2 regions of the Paenibacillus sp. FSL H8-0079 genome follow, and region 2 is predicted to be linked to the other one. Evidence: riboswitches for the same ligand, from Rfam matches in the RefSeq annotation. Region 2 holds a riboswitch; the other holds the start of a gene.
What was found. Region 2 has a riboswitch for thiamine pyrophosphate ahead of MHI06_RS17105 (thiamine phosphate synthase). Riboswitches for the same ligand answer to the same signal wherever they lie in the genome.
Positions count from the first base shown of each region.

Region 1: another riboswitch for thiamine pyrophosphate. It lies ahead of MHI06_RS02100 (ABC transporter substrate-binding protein); the one in region 2 lies ahead of MHI06_RS17105 (thiamine phosphate synthase).

Region 1 is NZ_CP150300.1:433,286-441,611, reverse strand. Features, by position in the region: gene MHI06_RS02115 (MFS transporter) at 1-987, shown strand, start outside; gene MHI06_RS02110 (hypothetical protein) at 1,395-1,880, opposite strand; gene MHI06_RS02105 (VOC family protein) at 2,114-2,500, shown strand; TPP riboswitch at 2,661-2,773, shown strand; gene MHI06_RS02100 (ABC transporter substrate-binding protein) at 3,082-4,122, shown strand; gene MHI06_RS02095 (thiamine-binding protein) at 4,386-4,676, shown strand; gene MHI06_RS02090 (ABC transporter permease) at 4,676-5,434, shown strand; gene MHI06_RS02085 (ABC transporter ATP-binding protein) at 5,473-6,381, shown strand; gene MHI06_RS02080 (TatD family hydrolase) at 6,463-7,293, shown strand; gene nfsA (oxygen-insensitive NADPH nitroreductase) at 7,416-8,159, opposite strand; gene MHI06_RS02070 (TetR family transcriptional regulator) at 8,152-8,326, opposite strand, start outside.
Region 2 is NZ_CP150300.1:3,849,078-3,857,403, forward strand. Features, by position in the region: gene MHI06_RS17070 (thiamine diphosphokinase) at 1-448, shown strand, start outside; gene MHI06_RS17075 (C40 family peptidase) at 745-1,245, shown strand; gene MHI06_RS17080 (response regulator transcription factor) at 1,354-2,058, opposite strand; gene MHI06_RS17085 (ThiF family adenylyltransferase) at 2,177-3,229, opposite strand; gene MHI06_RS17090 (thiazole synthase) at 3,226-3,993, opposite strand; gene thiS (sulfur carrier protein ThiS) at 3,996-4,199, opposite strand; gene thiO (glycine oxidase ThiO) at 4,196-5,365, opposite strand; gene MHI06_RS17105 (thiamine phosphate synthase) at 5,380-6,042, opposite strand; TPP riboswitch at 6,271-6,380, opposite strand; gene MHI06_RS17110 (ABC-F family ATP-binding cassette domain-containing protein) at 6,456-8,006, opposite strand; gene MHI06_RS17115 (hypothetical protein) at 8,144-8,326, opposite strand, start outside.

The sequences.
Region 1 (8,326 bases), 3.3 Mb from region 2:
TCCTACATGCTGTTGCCACCATGGGGCTGGATGTTCGTCATCGCACCCGCAGCCGGCTTTGGATTCGGAATGGTTGAAGCTGTCATTGGCACCATTATCATCGCTGCAATCAAAGACAATACGGCCGTTGCCATGAGTCGACTGGAAGTGTTATTCGGAATCGGGGCGATGGTCATGCCGCTCATTGCCAGTGGTCTGATTGCTGCCGGATACTGGCGCCTTTCCTTTCTCGTTGTTGCGATCTGCGCAGCACTAACCTTTATATTCTGGGCGAAAGGATCATTCGGTGAGCTAGACCAGGTGCTGGATCGACGAGGTTCAAATCATGCTTCGGTACATACGCACTCTGCTGGAACATCGGGTGAGATGCACACCGCACCTGCCAGTTCATCCGGCCCAACCTATCGCGGACGTAACCTGACTCTGCTAGTACTATTCGTCCTGTTCTTCTTCCTATACGTTGGCACGGAGATGAGTCTTGCGAACTTCATGCCAGCGATCCTGATTGAGAAAATGAACATGAAGGAAGCCGGAGCAGCGCTTAGCGTCACCTGTTTCTGGATTGCCATGTCTGTGGGAAGACTCTTCGCCGGGTATATCGCAGAGAAATTCCAATACCGCGTCTATGTCCTGTACAGTTGTCTCGCATCTGTTCTCTTATTAATGGTATTTCCATTTACAAACCAAATCTGGTCTGCATTTCTCATTATCTTACTGCTTGGACTTGCGATGTCAGGCATTTTCTCCATTGCCCTTGTCTTCGCCAGTAAACTGCTGCCAGGAACCGAAGAATCCACGCCCAGCATTTTGATTGCCTCAGGTGGAGTTGGCGGTGCCATTCTACCTTTGACGACGGGATGGAGTCTTGATCATTTGGAGGTTAATCAGTCTGCATGGATGCTTGCCATCTTTGCAGTTGGCCTACTTGTCATTAGTGTGATCACGTATCAATGGCAGAACAAACATGTGGCCGATCCAGCAACTTAACGTTATGCGTCGAGGCAGTCCTAAGAATTAGAATTACCTATTAAAGAAATCGAGATGTCCGCTGTCATGACTTGACGGTGGACATTTTTTTGTAGCGTTATTCTGTTCTAACGAACCTAGCACAAGTTGTTCGCATCCATTTCTGCATGTTTGAAATCTAACGAATCCTAGAGACTTTATTGTTAGGTAGTTATCAAAATTTAAGGTCTCGTTGCAGTTTTTTTGCATAATAACGCCGCTGAGATTCGTTAGATTTTTCATTCCCTAAAAACTGGCCTAATAAGGTGTTCTTGATTCGTTAACGCTATAATACGATTTATTCATTTGCACAAGATTGCCCAGGAAATACTTTCTCGAATGCGAGACATTGCTGAACACCTTAGAAACCAACATGCCTTATTCCATTTTTAAGACACGACGACAGTAGCCTTTTCCCTAATGAATTTACCGAATACATACCGCACGAGTGGTCCCAGAATAATTAACTGATATGGAAGCGCCAGGCTGAAGTTACGAGCGATCGTATGAAGGTACGTATGGAATATGGAACCCCCACTTAACTGATTCGCAAGATAAGCCGAAATCATCCCATACAAGGACATGATCAGAACCATGCCAATCACCATGAAAAATGACATGGCGAGCACACCAAGAATCTTGTTGGACTTGTCAAAGGGCAAGGAGAATGCAATCTTTCTCGCCACAGAGCCAACAATGAAAGACTCCACCAAAAACGCGATGACAAAACATAATATGAATTGAAGCAGTATCTCAAGCGGGGACATCTTGCCGAGTAACCCACTGTGCCATAGATTGAAGAACATCATGACCACGACCATCCCTGTACACATCATTAATCCGAAAATAATTTGTTCCTTCTTGCTTGTTGGCAATTCTCTCATCCTCTCTGTTTACTTTGACAATTATAGAGATCATGGATACCCCCACATAAGTGAACGTTCTGTGAACTACATAATCATTGGATGGTTACTACAGCTCAATTTCACACGTGCATATATCAATAATCCCCACTTGACAACTAGGTTTTATAAATCTATCATACTCCTTATTATGTAAGGGAAATATTGGCCGAATACATTCACGGATCATAAGGGGGATTACTTCGATGAGTTTTCAAAAGCGCATCGACCACGTCGGCATTGCCGTTCGTGATCTGGATACTACACTCCGTTTCTATACGGAGGTTGTTGGACTGGAACTGAAAGACCGGGTAACGCATACAAACGGCGTCATTCAGCTTGCCTTTCTCGGCTTCAATGGCAGCAATGAGACTGAAATAGAGTTAATTCAAGGGTACAGCGACAAGCTGCCTGCCGAAGGAACTGTGCACCATTTTGCCATCCATGTGGATGACCTTGATTCTGAGTACAAACGCATCCAAGCCACCGAAGCCGAATTTATCGATGGAGAAATCATTACACTGCCTAACGGTTACCGTTATTTCTTCATCTATGGTCCGGAGAAAGAATGGATCGAATTCTTCCAACGTTAAGTACATCAGCTAGAGCGTGAACAATTAGGACGGTTCAATAGTAACCTGTGTAATTCCTTTGATGGATGGCATGCTCCACTCGACCGCACGCTATCCAGTTCCTGACTGGACACGTTCCACCCACTGGCCTATAATAACACCTAGTAATGCCCGTAACTTCATAGTTTCCCAGGGGAGTCGGAATTGGCCGGCTGAGAGTGTATCCCACCAAGATACTAACCCTTAGACCTGATCTGGATCATGCCAGCGTAGGAATCGGAGTATATCGAAATGGCACAGCCCTATGGCTGCACGCCACCTCTCTAACGCCTGCACGCGTCCCGGAATACGGGGCGCTTTTTTTGTTACTATCAGAAGTATAAGTTTGGAAGCATCACCTTCCTGATATGGCAAGAAAAACTGCCGCTAAACGCGGTCTGGCTTCCTTGAATGACATCGATGGACGTTTTACTTACGTTCAAAAATAACGTCATCCAGATCTCAACTGGTATAAATCTGTCGATTTATGCAAGATGATTGGATATGAAGCCAAGGAGTACACCGTGCCAATCGGCCGGACATACCGAAGGAGAGAATCAAACATGAATTGGCGTAAAACAATGGGACTGTTGCTCTTATGCGTACTACTGGTGACGGTAGCCGCATGTGGCGGCAAAGAAGCTGCCCCGGCAGCACAGAACGGCAACACCAATACGGAAAGCAGCAACGAAGGTGACACTTTCGCCCTGAAAGATATTAAAGTGGTGCTCGACTGGACACCGAATACGAATCATACCGGCCTGTATGCGGCCGTGGATCAAGGTTTTTACAAGGCCGCAGGCTTGAATGTTGAGATTGTTCAACCAGGTGCCGGTGGCGCAGATACGATGGTTGCATCGAATGAAGTGCCTTTTGGTGTAAGCTATCAGGAGAGTGTAACTCAAGCCCGCACACAGGGTGTCCCACTCGTCTCCATTGCAGCAGTTATTCAGCATAATACATCCGGGTTCGCTGCTCCGGCGGATCGGAATATCAAATCGCCGAAAGATTTTGAAGGTAAAACCTATGGCGGTTGGGGTTCCCCAGTGGAAGAAGCCGTGATGCAATCCATTATGGAAGGCGAAGGCGCCGATGTATCCAAAGTAAAAAACATTAACATGGGTGACGCTGACTTTTTCACTGCAGTAAAACGGGACATTGATTTCGCGTGGATTTTCTACGCTTGGACAGGTATTGAAGCCGAACTGCGCGGGGAACCGATCGACATGTTATACGTGAAAGATTATTCAGATGCACTGGATTATTACACGCCTGTCCTCGTGACAAACGAACAGACGATTCAGAACGACCCTGAGCTGGTGAAAGCATTCCTGAAAGCCACTTCCGAAGGGTATCAATATGCGATTGATCATCCCGAAGACGCAGCGAACATTCTGATCAAAGCTGTACCGGATCTGGACAAGGAATTGGTACTAGCAAGCCAGAAGTGGCTCAGTCCCAAGTACACAGATGACGCCCCACGCTGGGGAGAACAAAAACAGGAAGTGTGGCAGAACTACACCGACTGGATGTTTAGCAAAAAACTGCTGGATGAACAGATCGATGTGAGCAAAGCATATACGAACGAGTTTTTACCCCAATAAAATTCTCATATAAAACGAACTTAATATTTACACGAGGACGGAGAGGACAGAAATAACGTAAAAAAGCGAAGCGGTCTCCTAAAAGCTTTCTGAAAGAAAGCTGCATCGGAAGCATACGCTATCACCGGATTTTCCCTTTAGAGAAAGGGAATCAAAAAAAATCTGGGGATAACAGCGATCGGAAGAGGGTACTGCAATCGAAGTTATAAGTGTAAATCTGGTTCAATTCATGCAATTTATCACGAAAGGAGCCGTGATCTCTCATGGCAAGCACATTACTTAGCATTCAAGTTATTCCGAAAACGCCAAATGGCGAGAACTCTTACCCTTACGTAGATCGCGCCATTGAAGTTATTCAGCAATCTGGCCTGAAGTATCAGGTGAACGCGCTCGACACCACGATGGAGGGGGAACTGGAGGAACTGCTGGAGGTTGTCCGTAAAATGCACGAGGTACTCGTGGAGGCTGGCAGCCCAAGCATCATCTCCCAGATCAAGATTGCCCATAGCCCTTCTGGCTTCAGCATGGATACCCTGACGGAGAAATATCGCTAATGCATGCCTATTTCAAAAGCGTATGGCCGCCCATTGTGGCGGTTATTCTCTTTATAGCAATATGGCAGGGAGCCGTCTCCCTATTCCATATTGAGAAATGGATGCTGCCCGCACCGTCCGATATCGCCCGCGAAGCGGCAACACAGGCCGAGCGACTTGTCATGCACGCCTCTGCTACCATTCAATTAACGCTGATCGGATTCGCTGCTGGCACCGCGGTTGGATTACTGATTGCTATGGTGCTGCATTTGGTCCCTTTTCTCAAGTCAGCCCTGTATCCTTTACTTATTCTTAGTCAAAATATTCCGACCATCGCGCTCGCGCCGCTCCTGTTAATCTGGTTCGGATTCGGGCTGTTGCCCAAACTGATTACCATCATCCTCGTCTGCTTCTTCCCCGTTGCGGTGGCGGCCATGGATGGCCTGACACGTACTGACGCGGCCATGATGAACTATATGCGCATGGCTGGTGCCAAGCGTCGTCATATCTTCTGGAAGCTGGAGCTCCCCCATGCCCTGCCATCCGTGTTCTCCGGTGTCAAAATCGCCGCTACCTATAGCGTGATGGGTGCCATCATCGCCGAATGGATTGGTGCAGACAAGGGTATTGGTTATTATATGATGCTGCAAAAGTCAGCTTATCGCACGGATCGCCTATTCGTGGCGATCATGATTATTGTCGCGCTCAGCTTGCTGCTCTTCCTGTTCATTGCGCTGCTGGAGAAGCTGCTCGTACGCTGGCGACCACAGAAGCGGTAGTAAAGCATGTAATCTGTATATTAGGAAGTGATGATCATATGAATCGGCAACAGGACGAACAAGTCCAGCCTGGACGAGGAGCAAGTGCATTGGAGCCAAAGCACGGTGAAAAACCTCACCCGGCTACACCTGATCGGCCTGCCAATTCTACTCCTGCTCCGGTTCCACCTGCACTGGACGTTGTTAATGTTCATGCATCATTCCGCGAGCGACGGAGTAGGCTATCGGTTCTGGACGGCCTGTCCCTGACTGTCGAGCAAGGTGAGTTTGTCGCTATCGTTGGTCCTTCTGGCTGCGGCAAAAGCACCCTGTTCCATATCGTCGGCGGTCTGCTGAAGCCACAGGAAGGGCAAGTGCTGATGAATGGTCATGATGTGACGGGACAGCGTGGCAAGATTAGTTATATGCCTCAACAGCCCGCTCTTTTCCCATGGCGTACCATTGAAGATAATGTACTACTTGCTGGTGAAGTAGCGATAAATGCTCCCCCTCGGGCAGAAGCACTTGCAGAGGCTCGAAAGTGGTTAAGCAGCGTGGGACTTGCCGGGTTCGAGCAGGCCTATCCTCATATGCTGTCGGGCGGAATGCAGCAGCGTGCTGCCTTTTTGCGTGCCCTGCTCAGTCCGCAGGAACTGATGCTGCTGGACGAACCTTTCAGCGCGCTGGATGCACTGACACGTAGTGACATGCAGCGCTGGCTGCTCGATATCTGGGAACAGAACCGCCGCTCGGTGCTGTTCATCACCCACAACATCGAAGAAGCATTGCTGCTTGCGGATCGAGTCTATGTATTATCCAACCGACCTGCAACGGTGTTGCATGAGGTACATGTTCCTTTTGATCGCCCAAGACGAGAAGAAATTACGGAGGAATCCGCATTCCTTGAGCGTAAACGGCAGATTGCACAGTGGATGAGAGAAGAACAGCAGAAAGCCCGCCTATCATGATAGCGCGGGTTTTTAAGTTATTATTTTCCTTTAATGGGTGATCCACCATAAAAAATTCTACGTAACATAGTTAAAATATAAATGAACACAAGGAGGAATTCCCTCGTGCATTCTCAAGCTTTTGCACCATTGATTGATGCTCACATTCACTTCGATCAGTATACATCTGACGAACAACGTGAGATGCTGCTATCATTCCCGTCTCAGCAAGTCGAAGCAGTCATCGCCGTGTCCATGAACCTCTCTTCTGCCCAGGCCAATCTGGAGCTTGCAAAGCAACATCCACGCACCATCTATCCGGCTTTCGGTTTCCATCCGGAACAGGAGCTGCCTTCCACTGCAGAAATGGATCTGTTCTTCCAATGGATCGAGAAGCATATGGGACAAGCCACAGCCATAGGAGAAGTCGGTCTTCCCTATTACAACCGTCAGGAGGCTGAGCAGGCAGGGCAGCACTTCGATCAGAGCGGGTATATCGAGCTGCTCGAACGTTTCATCCAGCTCGCCAAAAAGCATAACAAACCACTTGTCCTTCATGCGGTATACGAAGATGCGGATATCGTCTGTGATCTACTGGAGCAATACCAGTTCCGACGTGCTCATTTCCACTGGTTCAAAGGATCTCGCGAAACCGTAAGGCGCATGGCGGACAACGGCTATTTCATCTCTTTCACGCCGGATATTCGGTATGAAGAAGAGATTCGTGAACTCGCCCGGCAATATCCAGCGGAACAAGTCATGGCGGAGACTGACGGACCTTGGCCCTTCGAAGGACCTTTTCAGGGAAGAATGACACACCCGGCCATGACCAGACAGGTCATTCAGGCTTGGAGTGAGATCACCGGCATGGGAACTGAGCGGGCCGCCCGTCTCTTTTATCAGAATACGAAGCGTTTCTACGGCTTAACTTAATTCAAAATTAGGTAGAAGCAAGCACACTCGCTTGCCCTGCCAACTCAGCACAACACATTACAGCTCAGCACAAAGAAGCCAGTCGGCTGCGCACCGACTGACTTCTAATCTATATATAAATCTTAACGCTTCAAAAATCCTTTGCCTTCCAGGAACGGTCTCACCTGCAACCGTGTTGGCTCAGTCAGGCGCTTCGCCATTAGCTCGGACCATGGGGTCGTTCGTTCTCCATTGGTCCGTTCTTTCATATACGCTGTCGTAGTCTCATCATACTGCTCAACACCTTTAATGCTCTGCTCGGCATTATAACGATTACGATGCAGAACTGCATCCAGTGGCAGACGCGGGCGAATTCCCGTTTCCTGATCTGCAACACCAATGCACATGCCGTACACCGGATATACGCCCTCCGGCAATCCCAACAGCTCAGCGACTTCCTCAATTCGAGTACGAAGCCCGCCAATATATACAATTCCAAATCCCAGTGACTCTGCTGCAAGAGCGGCATTCTGGGAAGCCAGTGCGGCATCAATTGTGGCTACCATGAAATTCTCTGTGGAATCGGCATACGATTCCTTCTCAGGAAGATGACGTTTCGCAGCATCACTCAACCGATACAGATCGGCACACCATACAAGAAACACCGGACATTCATTGACATAGGCCTGGTTGCCTGCCAATTCAGCCAGCTTGGCTTTTTGCTCTAAGTCAGTCACAGCAACTACGGTATATGCTTGCACACTACTTGAAGAAGAAGCCATCTGTCCAGCCGCTACGATGGCTGCAAGCTGCTCATCACTTACTGGGTCTGGCTTGAATTTGCGTACAGAACGGTGTTTCATCATCAACTCAATGGTTTCATTCATGGCTGTTCACTCCCAATCCTCGAAGTACGAACTCAATCGTCTGCTCAGCGAGCTCGTCTGTATTCATATCTTGATAATCAAAGCCAAATCGTGAATTCTTGGCCCGTTTGTGCGCCAAAGCCACACCCATAACCTGAAGCATTGCATAAGATACCGACTCGATCTGG
Region 2 (8,326 bases):
CAATAGCATTCAGTTTATTTCATGCGACCCTGTTCATAAGGATCTTACCGATACGGAAATGGCTTTTGAGACAGCGCTGGATCACGAACCTTCTCACATCCTGATGTTGGGTGCTACAGGTACTCGAATGGATCACACACTCGCTAATGTACATATTATGGTTCGCGCGATGCAGCATCATATTTCCTGTGTCATTCAGGACAAGCACAACTACATGACACTGACAACATCCAAAGCTGTGGTAGAACACCGGGACTATAAATATGTTTCTTTACTCCCCCTCACTCATGAGGTTACAGGAATAACTCTGGATGGTTTTATGTATCCACTGGATCAAGCCACCATTCGCATGGGACAATCCTTGGGTGTAAGCAACCAACTCTTAGGCACTTCCGGTACAGTCACCATCGATAGTGGCTTACTACTGATTATTCAGAGCAAAGATTGAATCTATTAGCATGCTTCATCGTTATTTATTACGTTTTTGTAACCAGTGATTTCGTTAAGAAAATAGGTTCCTACACAACAAAGACCCTTGATAACCAAGGGTCTTTTCTATTTCATCTTTGTTTACCATTCGTCAATGATTAATTTTTTGACATTTTTAATTGTATTTTAATAAACATACCCAAACCACTGTGGCGCAAGGGATCACACGTCCCTATCCAATTTCTAGGCTGTTACAAAGCTGTTATACTCGCTCTAGCAACTTAACGAAAACGAATTTTGGAGGTACTAACTAATATGAAAACAAACATCTTTGTCCAAAAGGCCGTAACCGTCGGGTTGTGCGCTACACTAGGTTTTGGAGCTGTACTAATGACTAACGCACCTGTTGCACAGGCAGCAACTGCATCTGTGTCCACAGGTCAACAGATTGTTAACTATGGTAAACAATTTACTGGAACTCCATATAAATTTGGTGCCTCAACAACAACAACCAAAGTTTTTGACTGCTCTTCTTTTATGAAATATATTTTCAAAAAGTATGGTGTAGACTTGCCGCGCACTTCCGTGAAACAATCTAAAGAAGGCACAGCTGTGTCCAAAGCTAATCTGCGTGTAGGCGATCTGGTATTCTTCTCCAGCGGTAGCCGTTCTACTGGCTCCAACATCACTCATGTAGGCGTGTACGCAGGGAACGGAAAGATTCTGCATACGTATGGATCTCCAGGCGTAACCCTTTCGGATCTGAATTCCGGTACTTGGGAAAGAACGTATATTAAAGCTCGTCGTGTACTTTAGAATTATATATTGCTAAGAAGTAAAGACCGGACGAACTGTTCCGGTCTTTTTAATTACCCTTTTTTCTCCACACTCTAAACTGGAGTTTCATGGAATTCGGTGATAAATCTAATTTTTATCATGAAGCATGTAACCGATCCCACGAACGGTATGAATCAGTTTCACACTTCTTCCCTTGTCCACCTTAACCCTCAGATGTTTGATATACACGTCCACTACGTTGGTATCCATGGCATACTCATATCCCCATACTTCCCGCAAAATATCACTCCGTGTACATGCTTCATTCACATGCAGGGCCAAGAATTCTAGCAATTCGTACTCTTTTGGCGTTAATGTCAGGTATTCACCCCCACGATTTACCCGCCTTGAACGCAAATTCACTTTAAGATCATGGACTACAATAACTTCTTCGCCCTCTGGTGTTGCATTCGCGAAAACACGCAATAAATTTCGTATTCTAGCCAGCATAACATTCAAGTGAACAGGTTCCTCCATTACATCATTAGCTCCATAATCCAGCCATTCCACGATGAATTGAGGAGATGCATTTGACGTGATAACCAGTAGAGGTACAACCTGACCTTTACCTATCCATTGTTTCAACTCTGCCTTCTGATCTTGTTGCCGATATACCTCCCCCTCATCCAAGTCTAGCAAGATGATCAGGTTAAATTTTGATAACGAATCCTCGACGGATTGGTTTAGTTCAGACTCTTTCTTTCGTTGCACCTCATACCCTTCGGCACATAATATGTCTTGAATAAGGCTGACCTGTTCTCCTGCTCCAATCAGCAAAATGGCTGTTTTCACTGTTTTTCACCCGGCCTGTCTCTGTCCCGCTGCTCGCAGCAATGGTTGGTACAGTTAGCATGCCGTAAAATGAAAAAGTCCATTCCCTCTAGGGAACAGACTTTGCTTCTTTCTTGCTTTAACCAAAGTAGCGGTGAACAAGCGTACGTGCTTCCGCTGTATCTTTGGTTCCGTGTACGAGTACACGTCCATCCTGGAAAATGACCATTCTGTGGACTCCTGTTGTAAAAGAAACCAGAAAAGGATTGGATTCCACTTTACCTTCCTGAAGTCTATCCAGGCGATCCGCCGTATGTTGAAGATCCAGATTCATGCGTCGAGCAGGTCGGATCTGAACCGTATCTCTGCCACATAATACATCGGTTTTCTCCAGATTGGACGCAGAAAGATATGGATACGTTGCCGAATCTCCGCAGGAAGGACAGTCTTGCTTTTTCGCACCATCCACATTGATGGATATGTATTCGTTCCTCCACACGTCAAATGACAACAACTTGCGTCTCAAAGCATTCGTATTGCCGCTAAGCAACTTCATCGCCTCTGCGGTCTGATTCGCCGTTACCATCTGCACCGCTTGAGGAATAATGCCAGATGTATCACAGGTATCTCCCCCCAAAGGGACTTCACCCAGCAAACAATTTAAACAGGGCGTATCTCCAGGCATAAACGTATAGGTAATGCCGTAACTGCCCACGCATCCACCATAAATCCAGGGAATACGGTGCTTCTGTGCCATATCATTAATGAGTAGTCGGGTATCAAAGTTATCCGTTGCATCCATAATCAAGTCTGCATGCTGAATGAGTTCTTCCAATTCATCCACTCTGACATCCAACACTTTCCCTTGCACATGAACCGTGGAATTAATGGCAGATAAACGTTTTTCCGCCGCCATCGCCTTCGGCATCCGTTCAATTGCATCCTGTTCTACATATAATTGCTGTCGCTGCAGATTACTCCACTCGACATAATCACGATCCACGATCGTGATGTGACCGACTCCTGAACGAACTAACGTTTCTGCGATTCCTGTTCCCAGTGCACCAGCACCAACGATTAAAACTCTGCTGTCGCTCAATCTGACCTGACCTTCCTTGCCCAGCGGCGCGTAGCGTTCCTGTCTGGAATACCGATCGGCCTGCTCGGAAGATGTTGATTGTTGATCTATCATGTATGAACCATTCCTTCCACCGGACTGCTGGCTGCTGCATAACGCTTCACAGGAATCATGCCTGCCTCATATGCCAGTCTACCTGCCTCTACCCCCATTCGCATCGCTTGAGCCATGCTCACCGGATCTCTTGATCCAGATACGGCTGTGTTCAACAATACGCCATCCGCACCAAGTTCCATCGCATAAGCAGCATCTTTGGGGGAGCGTAACCCTGCATCCACAATTACAGGTACAACGGCCTGCTCAATGATGATCTCAAGGTTATAGGGATTGATGATGCCTCTGCCAGCTCCGATGGGAGAAGCGCCAGGCATTACAGCATGTACGCCAAGCAGTTGCAGCCTTTTGGCCAGAATGACATCATCCGAAATATAAGGCAATACAGTGAAGCCCTTTTCAAGCAAAATTTCGCAAGCCTTGTACGTTTCAATCGGATCTGGGAGCAACGTAATTCCATCTCCAATGACTTCGACTTTTATCATATCACAAAGTCCCGAAGCCCGCGCAAGCTCGGCAATTCGCACCGCCTCTTCCGCAGTGGAAGCCCCAGCTGTATTCGGAAGAAGCGTGTATTGGTCCAGATCCAACGTATCCAGGAAATGCTTCTGGTTACGCTCCTCCAGATTCAGACGACGAACAGCAAAGGTTAAAACTTCCGTTTCAGATGCTTCCACAGCCTGACTTTGCACTTCCAGATCCGAAAACTTGCCTGTTCCGAGCAACAATCTGGACTCAAACGTATATTTCCCAATGTTCAACATCATCAACCGCCTCCTACAAAATGTACAATCTCGATTCGATCGCCTTCTCTTAATGCCGTCGTCTCATGATACTCACGCGTTAAAATATGCCTGTTCAGCTCAACAACTACAGTCTTGACTTGTAGGTCAAAAGATTGGAGCAGTTTATCCACACGATTCAATCTGTCTTCTATCTCCATCCGTTGACCATTAACGATGATATTCAATGCACCACTCCCTTTCTGTTTAATCGCTCAGGGCTCAGCGCCTCAATTCCGAGTTCTTCTGAGCTTTTGCCCGCGAGCAATTCAGCGATTAATCTGCCAGTTATCGCACTGAGCAAAATACCGTTACGGAAATGTCCAAAGGCGGTAAACAGCCCGGATATACTTTCGCAAGCACCTATATAAGGCAGCCCATCCGGAGTTGCCGGCCTTACGCCTGCCCACGCTCGCAAAAATTGTGCTTCTTTCATCCCAGGTACCCAGTGGGTAGCCGCTGTTAACAGCTTCTGAACACCCTGTACAGAAACATTCAGATCCGTTCTGCCTGGCAGACTGGTTGCCCCGAGCCAAACCTCTCCATTGGCTTTGGGAACAATATAGATATCTTCTGCGTACACCGTTCTGTCAGGTCTGTACCCTGCATGTTCAGCTGAGAACTGCACGGCGGCTATTTCTCCTTTTACCGACCACACAGGCAAGCTTAGGTTCACATGTCTCATCAAATCTTCACTCTGTAATCCAGCCGCTATAACGACATGTTTACAGGTCATTTCGCCGATCGATGTGGTGATTCCTTGCACCCCGTATTCGTTTACTTGCACGCGTATATCCTGTATGCCCTCCATTACCCGCGCTCCCATTGCTTGAGCGCATTTGGCGTATGCCTTTGTTAGATGGACTGGAAGAACTTCACTCTCGTAAGGCCTGTAGTAGGCTCCATACGTATCTCTGTTAAGCCATGATGCCTCCTGCTGCACAGCGTAACGATCCCACCACACCTCATCAGTAGACAACGCAGACCTCCGATTGTCCTTATAACTGCTTAATTCACTGTATGAACGAAAAGGGGTTAGGAATCCATGGCGTTGCAGACCAGTCTCTACCTCGCTGAGAGTAGTCATTAGCACCTGTTGCTCATGAAGTAACTGCCTGCTCTGCCTGGCAAGCTTAGCCATCAAAGGATGAGCAAAATCCTCACTATCTGCCGCCAGCATTCCAGCCGCTGCGCACGAAGTTCCTACCGCGATTGCTGAACGCTCTACCAACAATACATCCTGGCCACGTGAAGCAAGTTCATATGCGATGGCACATCCAACAACGCCTCCGCCTACAACAATCGTTTCGGCATGAATCTTATTCGGTCTATCAGTAATGATCTCTTTCATCATCTCATCTCCTTGATTCAGCGGCTCAGACTTTCTGTATCAACGATAGCCTGCCTTAATGATGCAGCGGCCCGATCCGGTGAATCACTCGCCCATACATTCGAGATCACGGCGGCTCCCTGTGCCCCTGCGGAGCGAATCGCGTGAATATTTCCCGGTTCAATGCCCCCGATCGCAATGACAGGAATGGAGACACCCCTGCACACTTCAGCAAGAGCATTTAATCCTCTTGGTTCAAGATCCGGCTTACTGCTGGTTGCGTAGACATGCCCGAAGAAAAGGTAAACAGCTCCCCGTTCTTCAGCGATTTTTGCCTCATCTATTGAATGAACAGATACACCCAGACGAAGTCGGTACACATTGCTTATGCCATCATTGTTGTAGTTACGTATAGCCTCTTGCCCCCAGTGCACACCACCATAAATTTCATTTTGTGGGGACAGCTCTGAGCCATTGATGACGATCCGGCAAGATGGAACTCCAACACCACGCAGACTTTCAGCCCAACCGACCTTTTCTTGCCATGTGAGTTGTTTCTCTCGTATGTGAATATAGTCCACCCATGGCCAGACGTCTTTTGCTGCTTTCACAAAAGATGCTTGATCTCCAGCCCCCGTAGATACAACATGCAGTTCAAATGATCCGTGAACATGTTCATGAGAAATTGCCGTACCGTTCATCCCCTTCCATCCATGAATGCTACAAAAAAACACAAAAAAGCCACTCCCGTAGGGGAGTGGCTGCGTATTAATTATTGGACCAGATGACTGACTGATACATACAGTTCATTTCGTGCAAAACAGCTATGGAACTTATAGCCATAACGTTATACACAGAACTGCATGTTTCAATTCGCTAAGCAGACGATTGTCATTCTTTCGAATTCCCGTTTGCTCACGTCATTCACTGAAACGAGCGCGCCACTTCCCTACGCTGGTATGATCCAGATCAGGTGCAAAGGGTCCGGAATCGCATTCTTCCATCTCAGCCGCATCGTGCGGCCCCCCTAGTGTTCATATGAAGTTGTAGCCTATATTACCATAGACGGATTTTTTTGTCACCGTTCATTTCTATTAAGCGTTGCTTGAATTGTCTAGTTTTTCTCAGACCATTCTTCAACATTCCATGTTTTCGTGACCCAACCCTCGTAGAAATCAGGTTCATGAGATACCAGTAACACCGTTCCCTTGAATTCTTGCAAGGCACGCTGCAACTCAGCTTTAGCTGTGACATCCAGATGGTTCGTCGGCTCATCGAATAGAATCCAGTTACTTTCACGCATCAAGAGCTTGCATAAACGAACCTTGGCTTGTTCTCCACCACTCAGCATGTTAAGCGGACGAGTAATGTGCTCATTTTTCAACCCACAGCGAGCGAGATGACCCCTAACCTCATTCTGGGTCAAATGTGAAAACTCATTCCACACATCCTCAATCGGTGTGATATTTCCAGCACGAACTTCCTGCTCAAAATAGGCCGTTTCGAGATAATCTCCCAAAAAGGTCTTTCCACTGAGTGGAGATATTTTTCCCAGGATGGTTTTCAGCAGTGTCGATTTACCCACACCATTACAACCTACGATGGCAATTTTCTCACCGCGTTCAATCGTCATTGTCATCTTAGGCAGTAAAGGATACGTATATCCAATTTCAAAATCAATACCCTCAAAGACCGTTTTACTGCTCGCGCGGGCATCCTTGAATTTGAACGTTGGTTTGGCCGCCTCATCTGGACGATCAATACGTTCAATCCTGTCCAGCTGCTTCTCCCGGCTCTTCGCTCGACCTGAAGTTGAAGCACGTGCCTTATTACGCTGAATGAAATCTTCCTGCTTCTTGATGTACTCTTGCTGCTTCTCGTACGCATCAATATGCTGGGCTTTATTCATATCCGCCATCTCCAGGAACTTGTTATAGTTCGCTGCATATCGCGTTAATTTGGCAAATTCCAAATGATAAATGACATTTACGACTTCATTCATGAATTCCGTATCATGGGAGATTAGAAGAAACGCATGAGGGTAGTCCTTCAGGTAACGCGACAACCATTCAATGTGCTCTACGTCCAAATAGTTGGTCGGCTCATCCAGCAATAGAGCTGTAGGTTTCTCGAGCAGAAGCTTGGCAAGAAGCACCTTCGTACGTTGTCCACCACTTAGAGCTGCGACATCTCGATCAAGGCCAATTGCAGACAAACCAAGACCATTGGCCATCTCTTCCACTTTTACGTCAATCAGATAAAAATCGCCCTGTTCCAGTTGTTCCTGAATATCGCCCATCTCTTCCAGCAACTGCTCCAGCTTATCTGGATCTGCATCTGCCATCTGGTCCGTAATATTCATCATTTCTTTTTCCAATTCAAGCAACGGAAGGAATGCATCCTTAAGCACGTCACGGATGGTTTTGCCTGGCGTAAGCTTCGTGTGCTGATCCAGATATCCATAACGGACCTTAGGTGTCCATTCGACTTTTCCACTGTCTTTAAGCAATTTACCGGTAAGGATGTTCATTAGTGTGGATTTACCTACACCATTGGCACCCACAAGTCCTACGCGCTCTCCGGCAAGTAAGCGAAACGATACATTTTTAAATAACGTGCGATCTCCAAAATTGTGACTCACGTTCTCTACTGACAATAAACTCATAAGATGAGGTTGCTCCTATCTATTAACATTACTTTTGTTATTGTTCCGAAACCCTATTCTAGCACAGGTCCCGTCTTTTCTGAAAGTAATGTAAACATAACAGGAACCTCTTCCATGATTTTGTCATTCAGGCTACGCTACCGATTAGAGCAGTTATATTCGAAATAACCTTGTGCAGCTGCTTGTCTTGCGTCTGTGAACACCTCTTCGGCACGGTAACCATTACCACATGTGGAGGGATAGTAGTACTTGATACCCGTTAAAGGATCTATCCCACCTACAATGGCCGTTTTCTTCACTAGTCTGCCTCCACCAATCGC